Regions from separate parts of the Necropsobacter rosorum genome, predicted to be linked through region 1. Evidence: riboswitches for the same ligand, from Rfam matches in the RefSeq annotation. Region 1 holds a riboswitch; each other region holds the start of a gene.
What was found. A riboswitch is a leader RNA that binds a small molecule or an ion and turns the genes downstream of it on or off. The one in region 1 is predicted to bind thiamine pyrophosphate.
Positions count from the first base shown of each region.

Region 2: it holds a riboswitch for thiamine pyrophosphate, as region 1 does, so the genes downstream of both, tenA (thiaminase II) here and thiE (thiamine phosphate synthase) in region 1, are expected to answer to the same signal.
Region 3: it holds a riboswitch for thiamine pyrophosphate, as region 1 does, so the genes downstream of both, thiM (hydroxyethylthiazole kinase) here and thiE (thiamine phosphate synthase) in region 1, are expected to answer to the same signal.
Region 4: it holds a riboswitch for thiamine pyrophosphate, as region 1 does, so the genes downstream of both, ACESOH_RS06235 (ABC transporter substrate-binding protein) here and thiE (thiamine phosphate synthase) in region 1, are expected to answer to the same signal.

Region 1 covers NZ_CAXSXF010000002.1:17,699-23,859, forward strand. Annotated here, with positions in the region: gene rnd (ribonuclease D) at 1-1,111, shown strand, start outside; gene ACESOH_RS04130 (PM1805 family lipoprotein) at 1,206-1,673, shown strand; TPP riboswitch at 1,777-1,871, shown strand; gene thiE (thiamine phosphate synthase) at 2,003-2,671, shown strand; gene hxpB (hexitol phosphatase HxpB) at 2,733-3,398, opposite strand; gene ACESOH_RS04145 (fructosamine kinase family protein) at 3,399-4,262, opposite strand; gene grxB (glutaredoxin 2) at 4,428-5,075, shown strand; gene thrS (threonine--tRNA ligase) at 5,264-6,161, shown strand, end outside.
Region 2 covers NZ_CAXSXF010000003.1:116,984-123,144, forward strand. Annotated here, with positions in the region: gene ACESOH_RS07100 (DUF8095 domain-containing protein) at 1-157, shown strand, start outside; gene glyA (serine hydroxymethyltransferase) at 277-1,539, shown strand; gene ACESOH_RS07110 (L-cysteine desulfidase family protein) at 1,617-2,981, opposite strand; gene ACESOH_RS07115 (YgiW/YdeI family stress tolerance OB fold protein) at 3,101-3,652, shown strand; TPP riboswitch at 3,695-3,790, shown strand; gene tenA (thiaminase II) at 3,873-4,520, shown strand; gene ACESOH_RS07125 (response regulator) at 4,562-5,233, shown strand; gene qseC (quorum sensing histidine kinase QseC) at 5,220-6,161, shown strand, end outside.
Region 3 covers NZ_CAXSXF010000002.1:502,913-509,073, reverse strand. Annotated here, with positions in the region: gene ACESOH_RS06290 (bile acid:sodium symporter family protein) at 1-251, opposite strand, end outside; gene glnE (bifunctional [glutamate--ammonia ligase]-adenylyl-L-tyrosine phosphorylase/[glutamate--ammonia-ligase] adenylyltransferase) at 314-3,256, opposite strand; TPP riboswitch at 3,375-3,464, shown strand; gene thiM (hydroxyethylthiazole kinase) at 3,520-4,320, shown strand; gene thiD (bifunctional hydroxymethylpyrimidine kinase/phosphomethylpyrimidine kinase) at 4,313-5,119, shown strand; gene thiB (thiamine ABC transporter substrate binding subunit) at 5,132-6,130, shown strand; gene thiP (thiamine/thiamine pyrophosphate ABC transporter permease ThiP) at 6,130-6,161, shown strand, end outside.
Region 4 covers NZ_CAXSXF010000002.1:491,154-497,314, forward strand. Annotated here, with positions in the region: gene acnB (bifunctional aconitate hydratase 2/2-methylisocitrate dehydratase) at 1-2,536, shown strand, start outside; gene ACESOH_RS06230 (ABC transporter substrate-binding protein) at 2,641-3,666, shown strand; TPP riboswitch at 3,818-3,908, shown strand; gene ACESOH_RS06235 (ABC transporter substrate-binding protein) at 3,988-5,052, shown strand; gene ACESOH_RS06240 (metallophosphoesterase) at 5,127-6,161, shown strand, end outside.

The DNA.
Region 1 (6,161 bases):
TAGGCTGATAACGACCAATCAGGCGCTGGACGAGGTTTGCCGGCAGGCACGGCAACAACGTGCGGTGGCGTTAGATACCGAATTTGTGCGAACCCGCACTTTTTATCCGCGCTTAGGCCTGATTCAGCTGTATGACGGTGAACAGGTCAGTTTAATCGATCCTAATCAGATTGATGATTTTTCGCCTTTCGTGGCATTACTGGCGGATCCGTCGCTGTGCAAAGTGCTGCACGCCAGCAGCGAGGATCTGGAGGTTTTCCAGCATTATTTTCAGCAGCTGCCGCGCCCGATGATGGATACGCAGGTGATGGCGAGTTTTCTGAATCTCGGTCATTCTCTTGGTTTCGCTGCGCTGATTAAACATTATTTTCAGCTGGAGCTTGATAAAGGCGCATCGCGTACCGATTGGCTGGCACGTCCGTTATCGGAAAATCAACTGCGCTATGCAGCGGCGGATGTGTGGTATTTGCTGCCATTGTATCGGCGGATGCAGACGGCTTTAGCGCAGACCCGCTGGCAAAGTGCGGTGCAAAATGACTGCGAATCGCTGCTGAATAAACGGGAAAAAAGCAAAGACAGCGACAAGGCGTATTTGGCTATTGCCAACGCCTGGCGTTTGGATCGGCTTGAGCTGATGCGGTTGAAACTGCTGGCAAAGTGGCGTTATCAGGAAGCGAAGAAACGGGATCTGGCGTTAAATTTTGTGGTCAAAAGCGAGCATTTATGGCTGGCGGCCAAACATCATCCCAAGCATACTTCCACCTTGCTGGAAATGGGATTTTCGTCTTCCGAAGTCCGTATTCACGGCAAAAAAATCCTGCAACTTATTGATCAGGTCAAACGGATCGATGAACAGGCGTATCCGCCGCTGATTGAGCGCCTTGCCGATGATCCGCGTTACCGCAGCACGTTGAAAATGCTACAACGCGAATTAAAAGCCCTGACCCCGCCGGATCTGCCTGCGGAAGTGATTGCCGGCAAAAAAGCGCTGGAAGAACTGATGCGCTGGTGCTGGCAGGCCGAGCGGGATGAGGCTCAACCGCCCGAGTTATTGTGCGGCTGGCGGCGGGAGTTCGGCTTGCCGTTGCTGGCATCTTTACAAAACTTTTAATTTATCGATTGGCAACTTTGCCTGCCACAGAGTAAAATTAAGCGCTCATATATCATCTATGTGAGATTTTCACTAACATATTAAGGACAGTACAATGAATAAAGTATTGAAAATCGGAGCGGCAATCGTGTTCGCTCTGTTCGTAGCGGCATGTAACAAAGCGGATCCAGCGGCGGATTTTAAAAAGCTGACCGATTGGGGGGCGGCGAATCAACAGGCGCAGGCGGCGTTCCAGGCGGAATTTCAGAAAAAAGTCGCCACACAGGATCCGCAGCAAATTGAACAGGCGGTTAATGAGTTAAATACCAAAATCAGCGAAATTGAAAAAAGCCTCAATGCGCTTGATATTCAAAGCCCTGAAATCAAACCGTTGAAAGAAAAAATGAAATCCACCCTGGCATTATCCAGTGATTTAATGAAAGACAGCCTTGCGCTGATGAAAAATCCGACCGACGAGGGCGTGAAAGCGTTACAGGATAAAACCCAGCATGCGGTGCAGGCGACTAATGAATTACAGCAATTACAGTCGCAGCTTGCCGAAAAATACGGTGAGAAAAAATAATTTCACCTCACGCTTTTCGCTTACAGCCATTCGATATCCCGAATGGCTTTTTTGTGGCCACCATAAACTTTTTGCCTTTTAGATTCACTTCCTATACACTCAACACCGTTAGTCGGGGTGCTTCCGTGCGGAGGCTGAGATAACACCCGTGAACCTGATCCAGTTAATACTGACGTAGGAAACTCATTATGCAAAATACTTTTTTCACTTATCCGTTCCGTTCGCTATTTTCCCTTATTCATCTTTTTCCTTTATTTACGCGATGACAGCAAAAATCCGAATGCTGTTTAAATTGAAAAATTGACGCCGATTTATGATCAGGAGTGATGATGTTTGATATAAAAACAATGCTGACGTTATATTTTGTTGCCGGCAGTCAGGATTGCCGGCATTTGGCAGGTGATCGCGCGCAACATTTGCTGCGTATTTTGCAGCAGGCGCTGGAAAGCGGCATTACCTGTTTTCAGTTCCGGGACAAAGGGTTCGGTTCACTGGAACAGGATCGCGCGGCGCAAAAACAGTTGGCGCTGCAATGCCGGGATTTGTGTCGTCATTATCGGGTGCCGTTTATTGTGAATGATGATGTCGAACTGGCGCTGGCGGTTGCGGCGGACGGCATTCATGTGGGGCAGTCGGACATGCAGGCGGCGCAAATCCGCGCCCAAACCGACCGCACGTTGATCGTCGGGTTGTCGGTCAATACGCTGGAGCAGGCACAGCGTGGTGCGGCGTCAGCGGATGTTGACTATTTGGGCGTCGGCCCGATTTTTCCGACCCAATCGAAAGCGGATCAAAAACCGGCGGTGGGAAGCGAATTTATCGCACGTTTAAGAGAGCAGGGCATAACTAAACCGTTAGTGGCTATCGGCGGTATCACCCAAGAAAGCGCCGCGCAGCTGGCCGCGTTCGGGGCGGACGGTATTGCGGTTATTTCGGCCATTACGCGCGCGCAGGATGTGCCGGCTGCGGTTAAAGCCTTACACCGGCAGCTGGGATAAACGCAATAGCCGGCGAGCGAATACGGATAAATCGCGGCGCTAATGCCGGCCGGCATATCCGTCAATGGGCGGCCAGCTTTTCGAGTAACGCCTGATTGATGTCGCGCAGGGAGGTTAATTTGGCATCCGCCAGCGACCAGCGGGGATCGGTTTTTGTGGCATTATCCGGAATGACGACACATTTCATGGAGGCGGCTTTCACTGCGGTCATGCCGATCACCGAATCTTCAATACCGAGGCAGTCACCGGGCGCGGTCTGTAATTGTTCCGCCGCGTGCAGATAAACCTGCGGATGCGGTTTGTTGTAATCCAGTTCGGTGGCGGAGGATAAATAGGCAAAATACTGAGCGATGTCGCAGCGGCGGGTGATTTCCTCCAGCAATTTGCGCGGCGAGGCGGAGGCGACCGCCAGCCGATAACCCAGTGCGGTCAGTTTTTCCAGCGTTTCCGTCACCCCGGGCATCAGAGGTTTTTGCTTTAAAATCATGTCGATGGCGTGCGTATTTAAACGGCTCGCCATTTCGTCGGCCGGCACCGGCGCGTTGTGATATTTTTGGTAGATTTTTTCCACGATAGCCCGCGAAGGCAAACCGGTCAGGGCGACCATGTCCGCCCAAGTCACGGGAAGATCAAAGGCGTTGAAAATCTCAACGCCGGCTTGTTTCCATAAGGGTTCGGAGTCGATCAGCACTCCGTCCATATCAAAAATGATTGCTTTAACAGTCATCTATTCTCCTAACAGTCGATGAATAAATTTGCGCGTCAATTCAATGTAATTGCCGTGAAAACGGTGGCTGAAATTGAGTAAATAATACAGCTGATACAATGCTTTACGTTCCTGATAAGCCGCTTGCAGCGGATAAGTGCGGTCATAATTCTGATAGAATTCCGCGCCAAAGGGCTGGAACAGTTCGCTAAACGCGATGTCGCATTCCCGATCGCCCCAGTAACAGGCGGGATCATACACCACCATATGTTCATTTGCTACGGCGCAGTTTTCAATCCATAGGTTACCGTGTAACAGCGACGGTTTGGGATTGTGTTTAGCCAGCCGGGCGGCGACGGTGCGGACGATAAGCGCGATATCGCCGAAATCCAGCGCTTTTTCTTTACAGATTTGCAACTGCCAGCCGATACGTTGTTCGCTGAAAAATTTCGCCCAATTATCTTTCCATTCGTTCGGCTGATAAACCGGCCCCAGCCAGCTATCGAAATCCAGTCCATAATGTTCGGCATTGCCGGCAAGATGAAGCTGCGCCAGCTGACTGCCGAATTCCGCCATTGTCCGAGCGGTCGGCGGCGTGAGGCGCAGCGCCTCCAGCAGCAGGAAACTGTGTCCCTGAGAACATCCCATACCGTAAACCTGCGGAACGCGGACGGTATTGGTTTTGGCCAACAGAGTCAGCTGATCGGCTTCTGCGCGGAACATGGAACGGTATGATTTGGCATTGACTTTAACAAAAACCGGTTGGATACCGTCATCAATCACCCAGGCTTCGTGCATTTCGCCACTGTGCACTTTCACCTTTTCTTTGATGGAATAGTATGCGCCGAATTGATCGGCCAACACCTGAGATACGGATTTCCACATCGTTTCCTCCTTTGCTCATCACATTGGTTCGTGTTGATAATAAAGGGAATTGTGTGAATATTCTGTGATTGAAGTCAAGTTTTGATAAATATTCCGCCCATTCCTTGCCACATCGCCGGCGATTGCGCTACAGTAAGCACCGAGTTGGACTAAGCGGAGGAAAAGATGCAACTGTACATTTATGATCATTGCCCGTTTTGCGTACGCGCACGCATGATTTTCGGTTTGAAAAATATACCGGTGGAAACGGTGGTGCTGCTAAATGACGATGAAGCCACGCCCACCGGGCTGGTCGGCAAAAAAATGGTGCCGATTCTGGTGAAAGATGACGGCGGCGCGATGCCGGAAAGTCTGGATATTGTGCGTTATATTGACGATAACTACGGCGCCAAACTGCTGTCGGATCAGGTTCGCCCGGCACTGGAGAACTGGATGAAAACGGTCGGTGCGTATTATAACCGGTTATTGTTGCCGCGTTTTGTGCAGCTTGGGCTGGCGGAATATGCCACGGAAAGCGCGCGGCGTTATTTTCTTGCCAAGAAGACCGAAAGTATCGGCGATTTTGCCGAAAATCTGGCCAATACGCCGCAATATATCGCACGCTTAAACGCCGATTTGGCGGAGCTCGCCCCTTTGATTGTGAATGAAAACGCGGTCAATGGCGAATTATCGCTGGAAGATATTCTGCTGTTTCCGATGCTGCGCAATCTCACCTGCGTGAAAGGGCTGGTGTTTCCGGAGCGCGTGCGCGCTTATATTGAGCGCATGTCGGCGTTGAGTCATGTGGCGCTTTATACCGATAATGCGGTGTAAATCAGCGCCTTTTTCGTTGCGCGAAACTGTGCTAAAATGCACCGCACTTTTATTGTACATTGTAGGTATGTATAAAAGTGCGGTGCAAAAACAGCACGATTAACCCGAGGGATTATTATCCCTTATTTTATTTTTAACTACTGCACATGTAACCTTTGGTATGGGTTACCACTGTATAAGGATTTAATATGCCTATTATTACTTTACCTGACGGTTCCCAACGTCAGTTTGATCACCCCGTTTCCGTGTATGACGTCGCGCAGAATATCGGCGCAGGACTTGCCAAAGCCACCATTGCAGGGCGAGTGAACGGCGAGCGGCGCGATGCCTGCGATCTCATTGAGCAAGATGCCACCCTTGAAATCATTACCGCAAAAGATGAAGACGGTCTGGAAATTATCCGTCACTCCTGCGCGCACTTGCTCGGTCATGCGATTAAACAGCTTTTCCCGGATGTCAAAATGGCTATCGGCCCGACGATTGACAACGGCTTTTATTATGATGTGGATTTAGACCGCGCCTTGACCCAAGAGGATTTGGCGGCACTGGAAAAACGCATGCTGGAGCTGGCGAAAACCAATTATGATGTGATCAAAAAACGCGTCAGCTGGCAGGAAGCCTATGACACTTTTAAAGCGCGCAATGAGCCGTATAAAATGGCAATTCTTGACGAAAATATTGCGCAAACCGATCACCCGGCGTTATATCATCACCAGGAATATATCGATATGTGCCGCGGCCCGCATGTGCCGAATATGCGTTTCTGCCACCATTTCAAATTACAAAAAGTGGCGGGCGCATACTGGCGCGGCGACAGCAAAAATAAAATGTTACAGCGTATCTACGGCACCGCTTGGGCGGATAAAAAACAACTGGCCGAGTATTTGCATCGTCTGGAAGAAGCGGCGAAACGCGATCACCGTAAAATCGGCAAAGCGCTCGATCTCTATCATATGCAGGAAGAAGCGCCGGGCATGGTGTTCTGGCATAATGACGGCTGGACGATTTTCCGCGAGCTGGAAACCTTCGTGCGTACCAAACTGAAAGAGTACGATTATCAGGAAGTGAAAGGGCCGTTTATGATGG
Region 2 (6,161 bases), on a different contig from region 1:
AGCATTAAGTGCAGTGGATTATGAGCAAAAATTAACAGGCCAAGATAAAAAACTGCAAGCAGAAATGAAAGATTATGTGGAAAAACATTGGCAGAAAATAGCCGATGCCAATATCAATGAAAAAGTAGGTCTATTAGCAAATATTGTTTGCAAGTAGCCGTTATTTTTTAGAGTAAATGAATTATTTTCATAAAGATAATGAAAAAATCCCAATAAAATTTTTGTAAAAATAGCGTACAATAAATTTCAACCAACGTGAATAATGAGGACACCCCCATGTTAAAAAGAAGTATGAATATTGCCGATTATGATCCCGTATTATGGGAAGCGATTCAAGATGAAGATCGCCGTCAGGAAGAGCATATCGAACTGATTGCTTCCGAAAACTATGCCAGCCCGCGCGTTATGCAGGCGCAAGGTTCGCAATTAACCAATAAATATGCGGAAGGTTATCCGGGTAAACGCTATTACGGCGGCTGCGAATATGTGGATATTGTTGAGCAACTGGCTATTGACCGCGCCAAAGAGCTGTTCGGCGCAGATTATGCCAATGTACAGCCGCATTCCGGTTCGCAGGCGAATGCGGCGGTGTATATGGCGTTGCTGAATCCGGGCGATACCATTTTAGGCATGAGTCTGGCGCATGGCGGTCATTTAACGCACGGCGCGTCGGTCAGTTTCTCCGGTAAGATTTATCATGCGGAACAATACGGCATTACCGCAGAAGGGCTGATCGATTACGATGCTTTGCGTAAACAGGCACAGGAAGTAAAACCGAAAATGATTGTCGGCGGTTTCTCCGCTTATTCCCAAGTGGTGGATTGGGCGAAAATGCGTGAAATTGCCGATGAAGTGGGCGCTTATCTGTTCGTGGATATGGCTCATGTGGCCGGGTTGATCGCAGCCGGCGTTTATCCGAGCCCGGTGCCGCACGCCCATGTGGTAACCACCACCACGCATAAAACCTTAGCCGGCCCGCGCGGCGGTCTGATTCTTTCTGCCAGCGGCGATCAGGAAATGTATAAAAAACTGCAAAGTGCGGTGTTCCCAGCCGGTCAGGGCGGGCCGTTAATGCATGTGATTGCGGCGAAAGCGGTATGTTTTAAAGAAGCGCTGGAACCGGAATTCAAAGCTTATCAGGCGCAGGTAGTAAAAAATGCGCAGGCGATGGTCGAAGTCTTCAAACAGCGCGGTTTTGAGGTGGTGTCCAACGGCACGCAAAATCACCTGTTCTTAGTCAGCTTTATCAAACAGGGATTGACCGGTAAAGCGGCGGATGCGGCATTAGGTGCGGCGAATATTACGGTGAATAAAAACTCCGTGCCGAATGACCCGCAAAAACCGTTTATTACTTCCGGTATTCGTGTGGGTACGCCGTCGATTACCCGTCGCGGTTTCAAACAAGAGGACGCCAAAGCACTGGCGGGCTGGATGTGCGACGTGCTGGACAGTCTGGGTAAAGACAACCATGAAGCCGTGGTGCTTTCTACCAAAGCTAAAGTGCTGGAAATCTGTAAACGCCTGCCGGTTTATGCCTAATCGGTATGATTGTTAGAGAAAGCGGCGATCTTAATCGCCGCTTATTTTTTGCCTGACGTAAACGGTAGAGATTGCGCTCAGGCCGCCGGTTTATTGACCATAATTTCAATCACCTGACGATCGGTATATTGCATGCTGCGCGAGGCGATATCGCACAGATTGTTGATGGACCGGTCGATACTGTGTTCGACGATCCCTTCATCACCGGTGACCTGTATGTTATCCAGCGCCATTAGCACCGCTTTATAGCCTGAGGTCACGCTGGTGGACACTTTCATCGCACAGCCGTTTGCCGCACCGTCGCAGATGATCCCGCTGATATCGCCGATCATACTGCTTATGGCCATGCTGATCGTCTCGAATTTGCCACTTAATAACCAGGCGATCCCCGCACAGCTGCCCATTGCCGCCGTGGTTGCCGCGCATAAAGCGGACAGTTTGGGCAGTTTGCTGTGAATATAAATCGCCATTAAATGAGAGAGAAACAGCGCGCGGATTAGACGCCGGCGATCAGCCTGCAAATGCTGTGCGACTACAACCACCGGCATAGTGGCGGTGATGCCCTGATTGCCTGAGCCGGAATTGCTCATGGCCGGTAAATTCGCGCCGCCCATTCGGGCATCGGAAGCGGCGGTGGTGGCGATGATGATGCGGTTCATCAGATCATCGCTGAGCAGCCCGCTGCGGATGTGTTTTTGCAATGTCCGCCCGATGTGCAGCCCGTAATCTTGGCGTAATCCCTCCTGCGACAGCGCTTCATTCAAGCGTGCCGCTTCGGCGATAAAGGCAATACTGTTTTCATCCGCACGCATGGCAAAATCAAAAATATCCTTTGCACTAAGTGCGGTGAAAATTTCTTGAGAATTTTCGTTGTCAACGGCGCAGGGCTTGGCAAACAGGGTTTCGCCGTTTTTTTCAATATAAATAATATTGGCGTGATGCGCCGCAATCCGCACGCAAACGCTGTCCTGTCCGCAAAATAAGGTCGCCTCGGAATATAACAGATGGTCGGTTTGCAGCATAGAGACTTTGACCTTTTCGGCGCTGATCAGCGCTTTGGCATGAGCGACCTGTTCGGCGTTAATATTTTTTAACACTTCCAAACCCGCATCCGGATCGCCGCCCGTCGCCCCGATTGCCGCCGCCATTTTCAGCCCCAGCGTACCGGTTCCCGGCACGGTAACGCCCATGCCGTTTTTCATTAAATTCGGTGACACTTTCGCTTCGATTTTCTGCGGCTCGGCGGCTAAATATTTGCGCGCGGTAGCCGCCGCCAGCGCCAGCGAAATGGGTTCCGTGCAGCCCAGTGCGGGCACCACTTCCCGTTTGGCGATAGCTAACAGCGATTGTTCTATATTGTGATTGAGGGCCGAATGAGGCCGGTCGGCGGCGTCCTGTACTGACGGTGAACCGTCAGCTGCCGGCGGAGGTGTGCAATTCATAGCATGTCCTTGGGGTAAAATTTTATAGTCTTAAGTTTTTCTTAATATTTAATTGTTTTAATAAGCCTCAACAAGACAACAGCGTCTTGTTGCTTACGATGTTATTTTGGAGACCTATTATGAAAAAACTTAGTTTAGCAACAATTTTAGCATTATCAACCGTTAGTCTGTTTGCCGTTGCACAGAATGAACAGATTAGCGTATCACAGCAAAAAGGCGGCACCCAGATGACTCAACCGGCACCGCAAAACGGTAAAGGCCGCTGCGATTACCGCGATGGCAGACATCATGGCGATAAAAAATCCCGCGGCGATTGGAATGGCAAAGATGAAGTACGCGGCGGCTTTAAAGATCCGAGCAAACCGGCGGTAGATACGGCCAATCAGCCGCGCCGTCCGGAGTTTAATTTTCCGGTGTTGAAAGTCGCCGATGCCGACAGCTGGAAAGACAATCAGTTCATTGCGCTGCAGGGGAAAATTGTCGAGCAGGTGGGAAAACGGGATTTCTTATTCCGTGACGCCAGCGGTGAAATCGAAGTGGAAATCAGCCGTCGCGCATGGCACGGTCAGGACATTACGCCGAACGATGAGGTGAAATTATTCGGTGATGTGAATAAATCCTGGAAAAAACCGACGATCGAAATTCGTCATGTTGAAAAAGTAAAACCGTAATTTTCGGTGGCAAATTATTTTTTTTACGCTAAACTCAATCACTGAAATTAGTCGGGGTGCGTGCCGGATGCGCGCTGAGATCATACCCGTGAACCTGAAGCAGTTAATACTGACGTAGGAAACTAATTTGGTTATCGCGCGGTTATCGATAACGTGATGTGTTTCGCAAGCGGTGTTCCCCGGCAGTTTCGTATCATCAATTTTTTATGGGAGCGAATCTATGTCTATGGTACAGCAGCTGATCGAAGCGGCAAAAACCGATTGGGAAGCCTATATTTATCACCCGTTCGTTAACCGTTTGGCGGACGGCACCTTACCGGAATCCTGTTTTCAGCATTATCTGAAACAGGATTATTTATATTTGTTTCATTACAGCCGCGCCTTATCGCTCGGCATTTTTAAAGCGGACAATTTCGAACATATTCAGTATGCCCATCAGGCCAATGATCTGCTGTTAAAGGAAATTCAGCTGCATATTGCATTCTGCCGTCAGTGGGGCATTTCCGAGCAGGCGCTGATGAACGAAGCGGAATCGCCCGCCTGTGTGGCATATACCCGTTATGTGCTGGATTGCGGCGTGAAAGGCGGTCTGGCGGAACTTTATACTGCGCTGGCGCCTTGTATGCTGGGCTATGCGGCGATTGGCAAACGGCTGGCCGGCATAACGACGGCACATAATCCTTATCAGGCGTGGATCGATACCTATGCCGGCGAGGATTTCCAGCAGGCGGCGGCAGATTTTGCCCGCAGGCTGGATAGTTTTTGTGCCGAGTTAAGCGACACTCGGCGGCGGCAGCTGCGAACCGTTTTCAGTACGGCAACCCGAATGGAAGCCGCATTCTGGCAAATGGGGCTGGATTTAAGCTGATCCGGCGCGGTAATGCAATCATAAAAAGTGCGGTCAAAATTATGCGAATTTTATTAATTGAAGATGATCCGTTAATCGGCGACGGGATTAAAGTCGGGTTAACCCAATCCGGTTTCAGCGTGGATTGGTTTACCGACGGAAACACCGGCTTGCAGGCAGTGAAAGCCGCGCCTTATGACGCCGTAGTGCTGGATCTGACCTTGCCGAAAATGGACGGTCTGGATATTGTGCAACGCTGGCGCAACGACAGTGAAGATGTGCCGGTGCTGATTCTGACCGCACGGGATACGCTGGATGAGCGCATTACCGGTTTGCAGCGCGGCGCGGACGATTATTTATGCAAGCCCTTTGCGCTGGCGGAAGTGGTTGCCCGCTTGCAGGCGCTGATCCGGCGCCGTTATGGTCATACTAATCCGGTTATTGCCCATGGCCCGGTCAAATTCGATCCGAATCAGCATAAGGTTTTTCTGCATGAGCAGGAAGTGGCGCTGACCACCCGGGAATATAAGCTGCTGGAACTTTTTATGCACCATAAAGACAGAGTGCTGTCACGTTCCGCCATTGAGGAAAAACTCTACACTTGGGATGACGAAGTCAGCAGCAATGCGCTGGAAGTGCATATTTACAACCTGCGGCAAAAATTGGGTAAACAGTTTATCCGCACCGTGCACGGTGTCGGTTATGCGTTGGGAAAAGCGGATGAAAACAGCTAAACCTGCCAGCCTGCGTTTTCGCTTGATTATTATGCTCTCGTTTATCGCGCTGATCGTATGGACGATCTCCACTGCGGTGGCTTGGTTACAGGTGCGCAAAGAAGTCAATGAAGTGTTTGATGCGCAGCAGATTTTATTTGCCAAACGGCTGGCGTCTTCCGACTTGCGGACGATATTAATCGAACGGCACCGCCCCGAGTTTTTCAACGGATATAAAAATCGTCGCCGTTTTATGCCGAAAAAAGGCTATGACGGCAATGCGCTGGCCTTTGCGGTTTTCACCCCTAACGGCGAAATCGTACTCAGCGACGGTGAGAACGGCGACGGTTTTATTTTTGCGCCGGCACGCGGATTTTCGGTGACAAACATCCGGGACAGCGAGGATAAGTGGCGCATTTTTTGGCTGCCGCTGGGCGATCGCCTGATCGTAGCGGTGGGGCAGGAGCTGGGCTATCGGGAAAACCTGATTCAGAATATGGTGTTCGGCCAAATGTGGATTTGGTTTGCCAGCCTGCCGTTTCTGCTCGGTTTAATTGTGTGGGTCATCAGCCGGGAGCTGCGCGCCTTACGCCGGGTCGGTGAACAGCTCAGTCAGCGTGCGCCGGCAGATAATACGGCATTATCCGTACAACATGTGCCGCGTGAAATTCTGCCGCTGGTGAACGAATTAAACCGCTTTTTTGACCGCACGGCCAGCATGTTGCTGCGCGAACGCCGTTTTACCTCCGATGCCGCTCATGAGCTGCGCAGCCCGCTTGCCGCATTGCGGATTCAGACCGAAGTGGCACAGCTTGCCGGTGACGACAATGCGGTGCGCGAACAGGCGCTGAAACATCTGACCCAGGGCATTGATCGCGCCACCCAATTGGTCGAACAGCTGCTGACCCTTTCCCGTCTGGATAACCTTCAACAACTGGATAATTTAGAA
Region 3 (6,161 bases), 490 kb from region 1:
ATGGAGGGCATAATCACGAATTGTCCGATCACGCCGATAAGTACGGCTTTCGGATGTCTGAACACTTCGCCGAAGTCCTGAAAGGTCAGCGTAATGCCCATGCCGAACATCACGATCCCCAGCAAATAAGGAATGTAATGGCGCAGTTCGATAAAATAGTGCGGAAAACAAAATGCCAGATAAGCGAAAATCAACACCCAGAGGGCAAAGGTTTTACTGATAAATTGGGTAAATTTGAGTAGTGCCTGCATGAAAATTATCCTGTGTAAATAAAAAAACTCACAATAGCATAACCGCGTGGTTTTACAATGACCTAACCGAGTAATTGTTGCCAGATTCGGCTGATAAAGGCGCGCTCTTGAGTAAATTCCTGCGCCGACACTACCGGAGGCCGGCCGAGTAGGTTTAAATGGTGAATGCGATCGCGCAAATCCACATAGCATTTTTTCAGCCGTTCACAAACTGGCGCGGAAATGACCGCACTTTCGGCCATCACCTCAAAGATGCGCACATTATCCGACCAGACCGCCAGCGACGGATTTTGCGGCGCATTGGCCAGCACCAGATATTGAGCGATAAATTCGATATCGGTGATACCACCGCGATCGGTTTTGATATTGAATTCATTTGCGCCGCTTCGGCTCAGATGTTGATACATTTTCTCGCGCATCTCGCGCACATCTTGCCGTAAGCCGTCCAAATCGCGCGCTGCCGACAGCACGTTGCGGCGGATATTTTCAAAGCGTTCCCGCAATAACGGCTCGCCGTAAACCGCACGGCTGCGCACCAAGGCCTGCTTTTCCCAAGTCCAGGCCTCGTTAAGCTGATAGTTTTCAAAGGCGGCCAGCGAACAGCCCAGCAGTCCGGCATCGCCGGAAGGGCGCAGACGCATATCCACATCATACAACACGCCGGCGCTGGTATTCATGCTGAAAATACTGACGATTTTCTGCGCCAGCCGCAGATAAAACTGGTGGCTGTCGATGGTTTTTTTGCCGCCGACGGTTTGCCCGCTGCGCGAACCGTCATACAGAAACACCAGATCCAAATCCGATTTATAACCCAGCTCAATGCCGCCCAGTTTGCCGTAACCAATCACCAGAAAACCCCGTTGGTTTTCGCTCAGAAACGCCGGCACACCGAAACGGCGGCTGATCTGCTGCCAGGCGGAATTCACCACCGCATCGATAATGGCTTCGGCCAGAAAGGTCAGATGATCGCTGACTTTCATCACCGGCAGGGCGCCCAGAATATCCGCCGCCGCCACATGCAGCAAAACGGATTGTTTAAACTGGCGCAAACCGTCGATAAACTGCTCTTCGTCATCCGGCGGCAGACGCAGCAGATAGCGCCGCAATTCGGCGGGATACTGGCGGTAAGCCACGGGATTGAGCAGCGCGTTGCGATCCAGCAATTCATCCAGCAGAATCGGATAGCGTGCCACTTGCGCGGCGATCATTTCCGATTGTGAACACAGTTCGATTAGCTGGGTCAGCGCCTGCGGATTTTCCACTAACAGTTCCAGATAGGTGGTGCGGGTGACGATTTTATCCACAATATTGAGCATGCGCGGCAGTAGCGCCTGATACTGCTGATGACAAAACACCTGCGCCAACAGCACCGGCATTAATTGCGCCAGCACCACATGACCGCGGCTGCCGATGGCGCGGTGCGATAAATCCGTGCGGAATTGCGCCAGTTTGGCAATAATCTCGGCGTGATATTGGGCATCGATCCCGTTGCTGCGCAGCATGTCTTCGATGTCTTCCTCGTTGAGATCCGCCTCCAGAAAATCATGCCAGCCATTGGCCTGCGTATGATTTTCTTTTTCATCTTCTTCCCCGATTAAATGATGAAAAACCGACCGCACTTTTTGTTGATGAGATTGTAATACGGCGTAAAAATCTTCCCAGTTTTCAATCGGATAACGAATTTCTTCGATTTGTCCCTGCGGATTTTGCTGGGTGAAACAGGCGCAGGCGGCGATTAAACGGCGACGATCGGCCTCATCGGTGGGCAGCAGTTGGGTTTGCTGATCGTTTATCGCCTGCAGCACATTTTCCACCCGCCGCAGAAACAAATACGCCAGACGCAATTGTTCCGCCTGCTGCGTGCTGAGCAATTGTAAGGCGGCAAGCCGCGGCAGCAGGGGTAATAGTTGCTGGCTTTGCAGGCTGATTTCCCGCCCGCCGCGGATCAATTGAAACACCTGCACGATAAATTCGATTTCCCGAATGCCGCCGGCGCCGAGTTTGATGTTGTCGGTTAAGCCGCGGCGACGCACTTCGCGTTCGATTTTGCCTTTCATCTCCCGCAGCGCCTGAATCACACTGAAATCAATGTAACGGCGGTACACAAAAGGGCGCAGCAGTTGCTGCAACGTCTTAACGTTCGGATCCTGCGGATCGGCACCCAGAATCCGCCCTTTGAGCATGGCGTAACGTTCCCAGTCGCGCCCCTGTTCCTGATAATACTGTTCCATGGCATTAAAGCTGAGCGCCAGCGCGCCGCTGTCGCCGAAGGGGCGCAAACGCATATCCGTACGATATACGAAACCGTCCGGCGTGTATTGATCCAACGCGTTAATCAAACGCTGACCCAGACGGGTGAAAAATTTGCTGTTTTCCACCGCCCGACGGGCACCGACGGTTTCGCCGTTAGCGGGATAAGTGAAAATCAGATCAATATCGGATGAAAAATTCAGCTCGAACCCGCCGAGTTTTCCCATTCCCAGAATATACAGCTGCTGCGGTTTGCCGTCCTGATCGACCGGCGTGCCCATTTCTGCGCAGGCCTGCACATACAGCCAATCCCGCGCGGCGATAATCAGGCTTTCCGCCAGCTGCGATAAGCGCAGCAAAATCGCTTCCACCGTGCCGGCATTGAGGCTCTGGCAGATGCTGAGCCTAGCCAGTTCCCGATAGCGAAACCGGCGCAAGCTGTTATACAGCTGGGCTTCGGTTTGCACCGGCGCCAGCAATTCCCGCAATTGTTGGGCGTAATTGCCGCACTGCTCAAGTTGCGGAATATGCTGCCAGCATTGGTGCAAAAAGTGCGGTTGTTTTTGCAGTACTTCGGTGCAGAATGTCGACATCGCCGCCGCATAGCCGAGTCGGGCGAGCGGCGTGTCGGGATTTTGCAGCGTCTGTGCAATTTGGCGCTCGGTGTCTTCAGTGTAATGTTCGGGAAAATAAACGCGCAGCAGCGCGGCGAATTGACGCAATGTGGCGGCGCAAGGCGGAAGGGACGGCGGCATAGAAAATCCTTATGTAAAAAACGGCATGGCGAAATTGTAAGGGAAATCGGCGGCGTTGGCGATATAAAACTGTGTGTCAAAGGTATTGTTTCGCCGCGCCAAACATTATAGACTTAAGCGCTGTTAGTCGGGGTGCCGAGATGGCTGAGATGATACCCGTGAACCTGATACAGTTAATACTGACGTAGGAAACTAATTGTCCGATTTGCCTTTCTATACCGTCAATATTGCTGGTCATTCTTTTTTCACTGAAAGGAAAAACTATGCAATTCAATACGATCAATCTTATTCGTGAACATCAGCCGCTGGTGCATTGCATGACCAATCTGGTGGTCGCCAATTATACGGCGAACGGTTTGCTGGCGCTGGGCGCCTCGCCGCTGATGTCGCTCAATCCGGCGGAGGCGGCGGAGATTCCCCGCTTTGCGCAGGCGTTGCTGCTGAATATCGGCACCTTAAACGGTACCGATGTGGAGGCGATGAGTCTGGTGGGACAAAGCGCCAATCGAGTGGGTATTCCGGTGGTGCTGGATCCGGTGGGCGTCGGTGCGACCCAATGCCGGCGGGCGGCGGTACAACGGCTGCTGGCGGAGGTGCAATTTGCGCTGATTCGCGGCAATGCCGGTGAAATCGCCGCATTGGCGGGAATCGACTGGCAGGCGAAAGGCGTGGATGCCGGCTGCGGTGAGGCTGATCCGGTACTGGCGGCGAAACGTGTAGCCGAGCGCTATCGTTGCGTGGTCGCGCTCAGTGGCGCAACCGATGTCATCAGCGACGGTGTTCAGGTCGCCAAAATTACCAACGGCACGCCGTTATTGCCGCGGGTTACCGGCTCCGGCTGTTTATTGGGCGCGGTGTGCGCCGCCTTTGCCGGCGTGGTTGAAAAAACGGATTATTTTCAGGCCTGCGTCGAGGCTTGCACGCTGTACGCCGTTGCCGGTGAATTGGCGGCGGCAGGGTTATTGCCTACCCAAACCGGTTCATTTTGCACCGCACTGTTAGATCAGCTGGCGGCGGTCAGCGCGCAACAGGTGCGCCAACGCGCGGAGGTGAACTATGTCTAATATTCCTCAGGCGTTGACTATCGCCGGCTCCGACAGCGGCGGCGGTGCCGGTATTCAGGCGGATCTGAAAACCTTCCAGATGCGCGGTGTGTTCGGAACGACGGTGATCACCGCGATAACGGCGCAAAATACGCTGGGCGTGTTTGATATTCATGCCGTTCCGCTGCCGACAATTGAAGCGCAGTTGCAGGCGGTGGCGCAGGATTTTGCGATCGCGGCGTTTAAAATCGGAATGTTGGGTAGCGCCGAGGTAATTGAATGTGTCAGCGCCGCATTGAAGCGGTATCGCTTCGGCCCGCTGGTGCTGGATCCGGTGATGATTGCAAAAGGCGGCGCGCCTTTATTGCAGCAAAATGCCGTCAGCGCGATGAAAGCTGCCTTGTTGCCGCTGGCGGAAGTGCTGACCCCGAATTTGCCGGAGGCGCAGGCACTGACCGGGATCGACATTATCGATGACGACAGTGCGCAGCGTGCCGCCGCCTGTTTGCAGGAACTGGGAGTAAAAAACGTGGTGATCAAGGGCGGTCACAGCGCTGATTCGCGCAGCCCGTTGTGCCGTGACTGGATCTTTACGCCGACGGAACGGTTTACCCTGCAAAGCGAACGCTATCCGACCCGTCATACGCACGGCACGGGCTGTACCTTTTCCGCCTGTATTACGGCGGAGCTGGCGAAAGGTCAGTCGGTGGAGGCGGCGATTCGCACCGCCAAAGATTTCATTACCGCCGCCATCAGCCATCCTCTCGGCATTGGCCACGGACACGGCCCGACCAATCACTGGGCTTATCAGCAAGGATAATCAGGAGATGCTATGTTTCAATTAAAATCCGTCTTATTTCTGACCGCACTTTGCGCGACGGCCTGCGCCGTGCAGGCGCAAACGGTAAACGTATATACCTACGATACTTTCACGTCGGATTGGGGCGCCGGGCCGAAAGTGAAAACCTTGTTTGAGCAGGCTCACACGCAATGTCAGGTCAATTATGTTTCGTTTGACAGCGCCGGCACCTTATTTAACCGCGTGCGGCTGGAAGGGCGGAAAACCGCTGCTGATGTAGTGCTGGGGCTGGATAATTATATGCTGGAGGAGGCGCGCAAAACCGGCCTGTTCGCTGAAAATCAGGTGGATCTGAATGGGCTGGCGTTGCCGTCGGACTGGCAGGACAACACCTTTTTGCCTTATGATTTCGGGCAATATGCGTTTATTTACGATAAAACCAAACTGCAAAATCCGCCCGCCAGCCTGAAAGACTTGGTGGAACGCCGGGATTTGCGCGTGATTTATCAGGATCCGCGGGTCAGCAGCGTCGGGCGCGGTCTGGTGCTGTGGATGAATGCGGTGTATCCGGCGGAGCAGGTTGCGCAGGCATGGCGCACGCTGGCGCAGCATACGGTCACGGTGGGCAAGGGCTGGTCGGAGACTTACGGTGCGTTTTTGCAAGGCGAGGCGGATTTGGTATTAAGTTATAACACCTCTCCGCTGTATCATCTGTTGCAGGAGCAAAAAGATCATTACGCGGCGGCGGAATTCAGCGAAGGCGGCGTGTTGCAGATTGAAGTGGCGGCACTGGTGGCGAATCGGGACAATGCCTGTGCCGGGCAGTTTCTACAGTTTTTAATCAGCCCGGCGGCGCAAAAGGAAATCGCGCTGAATAACGTGATGCTGCCGGTTATTCAGACGGAAATCGAACCGCACTTTGATGCCTTAACCGCCCGTCAGCGACAAGCGCCGGTATTGGATACCCTGAAGCTGAGTCCGGAACAGGTCAAACGCTGGATCCACACCTGGCAGATCAGCCTGACCCGATAATGGCACGGCGATTTACCGGCCGTTTCTGGCC
Region 4 (6,161 bases), 470 kb from region 1:
ACTGGACGCAGAACAAACCGCACAACTGGTGGAATTACTCAAAGATCCGCCGCCGGGAACCGAACAAACCTTACTCGAATTATTTACCGACCGCATTCCCGCCGGGGTGGACGAGGCGGCCTATGTCAAAGCGGCATTTTTAGCGGCCATTCTCCGCGCGGAAACCGCCTCGCCACTGATTTCGCCCGAAAGTGCGGTCGAATTATTGGGAACAATGCAGGGCGGTTACAATATTGAGCCGTTACTGACCGCACTTGATGATGAAAAACTCGCGCCCTATGCCGTTAAAGCCCTTTCCGCCACCCTCTTAATGTTTGATAATTTCCATGATGTCGCCGAACGCGCCGCGCAAGGTAATGAACATGCCCGCCACGTGCTACAGTCTTGGGCGGACGCCGAATGGTTTTTGTCACGCCCGCCGTTAGCGGAAAAGCTCACGGTGACGGTTTTTAAAGTCAGCGGCGAAACCAATACGGATGATCTTTCACCGGCGCAGGATGCCTGGTCGCGCCCGGATATTCCGCTGCATGCGCTGGCTATGCTGAAAAACGCCCGCGACGGTATCCGGCCCGATGACGACGGCAATATCGGCCCGATCACACAATTGCAAGCCTTAAAACAAAAAGGCTACCCGCTTGCTTATGTGGGCGATGTGGTGGGCACCGGCTCATCGCGCAAATCCGCTACCAACTCGGTATTGTGGTTTATGGGCGAAGACATTCCCCATGTGCCGAACAAGCGCGCCGGCGGCGTGGTGTTAGGCGGCAAAATCGCCCCGATTTTCTTTAACACGCTGGAAGATGCCGGCACATTGCCGATCGAAGTGGATGTCAGCAATCTGGAAATGGGCGATGTTATTGATATTTATCCCTATCAGGGCAAAATCTGCCGCCACGACAGCGATGAGGTGCTGGCCGAATTCCGCCTGAAAACCGACGTCTTGCTGGATGAAGTGCGCGCCGGCGGACGTATTCCGCTGATTATCGGGCGCGGCTTAACCCATAAAGCACGTCAAACGCTGGGGCTGGAAGAAAGCGACGTATTCGCCAAACCGCATGCCGTGCAAGACAGTAAAAAAGGCTTTACGCTGGCGCAGAAAATCGTCGGCCGGGCCTGCGGTGTGGCGGGTGTTCGTCCCGGGCAATATTGCGAACCGCATATGACCTCCGTCGGCTCACAGGATACCACCGGGCCGATGACCCGCGACGAATTAAAAGATCTCGCCTGTCTGGGTTTTTCCGCCGATTTGGTGATGCAGTCTTTCTGCCATACCGCCGCTTATCCGAAACCGGTGGATGTCGTCACCCAGCACACGCTGCCGGATTTTATTATGAACCGCGGCGGTGTCTCGTTAAGACCGGGCGACGGTATTATCCATTCCTGGTTAAACCGCATGCTGTTGCCGGATACTGTCGGCACCGGCGGCGATTCGCATACCCGTTTCCCGATCGGTATTTCATTCCCGGCCGGTTCCGGCTTGGTCGCCTTTGCCGCGGCGACCGGCGTGATGCCTCTGGATATGCCGGAATCGGTGCTGGTTCGCTTTAAAGGCGAAATGCAACCGGGCATTACCCTGCGCGATCTGGTACACGCCATTCCTTATTATGCCATTCAGCAGGGCTTGCTCACGGTGGAGAAAAAAGGCAAGAAAAATATTTTCTCCGGCCGGATTCTGGAAATCGAAGGGCTGGAGCACTTAAAAGCGGAACAGGCGTTCGAACTGTCCGACGCCTCGGCGGAACGGTCGGCAGCGGCCTGTACCATTAAGCTGGATAAAGCGCCGATCATCGAATATCTCAACTCCAATATCGTTCTGCTGAAATGGATGATCGCCGAAGGTTACGGCGATCGCAGAACGCTGGAACGGCGCATCAAAGGAATGGAAAAATGGCTTGCCGACCCGCAACTTTTAGAAGCGGATCCCGATGCCGAATACGCCGCGGTGATCGAAATCGATTTGAACGACATCAAAGAACCGATTTTATGCGCCCCGAACGATCCCGACGATGCCCGCTTATTGTCCGAGGTGCAGGGCGACAAGATCGACGAGGTGTTTATCGGTTCCTGTATGACCAATATCGGTCACTTCCGTGCCGCAGGCAAATTACTGGCGAAATTCAAAGGCATGATCCCGACCCGCCTGTGGGTCGCGCCGCCGACCAAAATGGATGCAGCCCTGCTGACGGAAGAAGGCTATTACAGCATCTTCGGCAAAAGCGGCGCGCGCGTGGAAATTCCCGGTTGTTCCCTGTGTATGGGCAACCAGGCACGCGTCGCCAATCATGCCACCGTGGTGTCCACCTCCACCCGCAATTTCCCGAACCGCTTAGGACAAGGCGCGAACGTTTATCTGGCGTCCGCCGAACTGGCGGCGGTTTCGGCCTTGCTGGGCAAACTGCCGACTCCGGAAGAATACCTGTCTTACGCGGCGGATTTGCAGCAGGATAAGGACGACACCTACCGTTATATGAACTTCGATCAAATCGGCAGCTACACCAAAAAAGCCGATGAAGTGATCTTTCAAACTACGGTATAACACGATTGGCTGTCTCAGCTTATCTCTTTAAAGCAAAGTGCGGTTATTTTCACCGCACTTTTTTAGTGCACCGCACAACGCGATAACATTTAAGGATAAACACCATGACAAGGACATCGATTCTGGCTACGCTGGCCATGCTTTTCGGATTCATCCATACCAACCCGGCACAGGCGGCGGGAAAACTCACCCTCTATTGCAGCATGCAATATGACGTATGCGAACGGGTGGCAAACGTTTTCGGCCAAAAATATCAGGTTGACACTCGCTTCGTGCGCCACAGCACCGGCGCCGCGTTGGCGAAAATCAAATCCGAGCAATCCCTGCCGCAGGCAGATGTCTGGTACGGCGGCACCATTGAACCGCACTTTCAGGCCGGTGCGCTGGGTTTGCTGCACGCCTACCGTTCGCCCCGTCAGGCGGAAATTCTGCCGGTATTTCAGGAATTGATGCGCCAAAAAGGAGAATTCACCTCCATCGGCTATATGATCATTTTCGGCCTCGGCATGAACCACGAAAAACTGCGTCAGCTCGGCATATCGGATTATCCCAAATGTATGCGGGATCTGCTCGATCCGCGCCTGAAAAATCAGGTTCAACTGCCGGATCCGAGAAGCTCCGGCACCGGTTATACCTTTTTAACCGCCGCGGTACAATTATGGGGCGAAGACAAGGCGTTTGACTATTTGAAAGCGCTTAATCAGAATATTTCCCAATATACCAAAAGCGGGGTGGAACGAACGCTGCTTTCACGCGGCGAGGTGGCGGTGAGCATCGGTTTTTTAAGCGGTTATGCGCTGGAAAAAGCCAAAGGCGCCCCCGTGACGATGCAAACGCTGTGCGAAGGCACGCCGTATTCGCTGGGCGGAATCAGTATTCTGCGCAATGCGCGCAATCTGGACAATGCCAAACTGTTTATGGACTGGGCATTAAGTGCCGAAGCGCAGCAACTGGCGCTACAGGATGAGAAAATCTATCAGTATCCGACCAACGTCAACGCCGAATTATCGCCGGATGCTCCCGCTCCCGAGGCGTTAAATCTCATTCCGTTTGATTTCGACCGTTTCGGCTCCGATGCGGAGGCAAAACGCTTGATCGAACGCTGGGTGCGGGAAGTGAAACTCAACTGAGTCCGACTGCCGCAAACCGGATAATAAAATTGCCGGCCTCAACGCCGGTTGAACAACATCACATCGGATTTTGACAATTCAGCAAAGCCGATTATACTAAAGCGCTGTCGATCATTGCCGCACCGGTGCCGTGATGATCGACGCATTGAACAACCGTTAGTCGGGGTGCTAGCAATAGCTGAGATCATACCCGTGAACCTGATACAGTTAATACTGACGTAGGAAACTAATCGCAAACCGCCGCCGTTATGCTGGCGGAGGTTGAATCTGCCGTTCTGCTTCGTCAATATTGCTGGTCGATCTTTTATATAAGGAAACACTATGCAATTATTTTCTCCCAAACCAATCACTGTCCCTCAACGCCGTCGTATTCCGTTCAGGCTGCTTTTATTATTCTGGCTGCCCTTTGCCGGGCTGAACGGCGCACAAGCGGCGGGCAAGCTGACGGTGTATTGCAGCGTGCAGCATAATGTGTGCGAAAAAATGGTGAAAACATTCGCCCAAAAATATCATGTGGACACCAAATTCGTACGCAACAGCACCGGCGCGACCCTTGCGAAAATCAAAGCGGAACAGGCGCTGCCGCAAGCGGACATCTGGTACGGCGGTACTATTGAACCGCACTTTCAGGCCGCCCAGTTAGGTCTGCTGCAACCTTACCGCTCCCCCTATCAGGCGGAAACCATGCCGCAATTTAAACGCCTGCTGGAAGAAAAAGGCGATTACACCGCCATCGGTTATATTATCGTGCTCGGCATCGGGGTGAATACGGAAAAATTCAAACAACTCGGCATTCGGGATTATCCTCGATGCTGGAAAGACCTGCTCGATCCGCGCCTGAAAGATCAGATTCAAATGCCCGACCCGCGCAATACCGGCACCGGCTATACCTTTATCGCCACGCTGATCCAGCTGTGGGGCGAAGAAGAAGCCTTTCGTTATTTAAACGCGCTGCACAACAATATTTCGCAATATGCCAAAAGCGGTACGGAAAAATCCAATCTGTCGCGCGGCGATGCGGCGGTAACGATCGGCTTTGTGAACGGTTATGCCTCGGAAAAGGAAAAAGGCGCGCCGGTGGAAGCCATTCTGCCTTGTGACGGCGACAGTTATTCGCTGGGCGGCATCAGCATTCTGAAAGGCGCACGCAATCCGGACAATGCCAAGCTGTTTATGGATTGGGCGCTGACGGCGGACGCGCAGGAAATCGCCTGGCGCGAGGAGAAAATGTATCAAATCCCGACTAACATTCACGCTCAAGCCTCGCCGAACTCCGTCAACCCGAAGGATCTGAAACTGATTGATTTTGATTTCGAGCGTTTCGGATCCGATACGGAAAGCAAACGTTTAATCGAAAAATGGCTCACCGAAGTGAAGCTCAACTAAGATTGCGGCTTTCAATTCAGCGAAAGTGCGGTTAAAATCACCGCACTTTTTTACATTTGAAAGCAAGGAAAGCAATGGAACTTCGTCATTATATTATTTTTGCCGTCTCGGTTATCCTGTTACAGCTGTTTATCCATCTGTTCAACCGCACGCTGTACTGGCTTCTCAGCGGCAAAATCGGGCATAAAACCCGCCGAGCTATCGCTATCTTTAATTATCTGGCGGCCAACGGCATTATTCTGCTGACCGTGTTCCGCCTTCAGCCGATGTTCCGTTTAAGCGCGTTAATTCTGGTTTTTCTGCTGTTTGCCGCGTTTATCAGTATCGCTGCCGCGCTGATTTACCGCCTGCTGCGCAATAACGTAAACCGCGACAAACTGAACCGCACTTTACGCCTTGCCTATCTGCCGGCACTGGCGGGGTTGCTCGGGCTGAGCGTCTATAATGCCTACACGCCGACAGTGCGACATTATCAAATCACCCTCGACAAACCGCTGCAACCGTTACGCCTCGGCGTGGCGAGCGATTTGCATTTAGGCACGCTGTTCGGCGCCCGGCAATTGGATCGGCTGGCACAGATTATGCACGAGGAAAACGTGGATATGATTCTGCTGCCGGGCGATATCATGGACGATAACACCGATGCCTATCTGGCGCAAAACATGCGGCCTCATCTGGCGCAACTGAGCGCGCCGCTGGGCGTGTACGCCACCCTCGGCAATCATGATTTTTTCGGTCATCAACAGGCTATCGCGCATGAAATCCGCCGGGCGGGCATTACCTTGTTAATGGATCAAACCCTGCCGGTGGACAACCGCATGGTGCTAGTCGGGCGCAATGACGATCTGCTCGGCGATCGCCCGAGCACCGCACAACTGCTGCACGGCGTCGATACGCGCCTGCCGGTCTTTTTGCTCGATCACCGTCCGACGGAAATTGCCCTGCATGCCGAATTGCCCGTTGATCTGCAAGTGTCGGGGCATACCCACAAGGGGCAGATTTTCCCCGCCAATCTGATTACCTCGCTGATGTACCGTTTGGATTACGGCTATGCCAAAATCGGCAACGGGCATTTTTTCGTCACCTCCGGTTACGGCTTCTGGGGCATT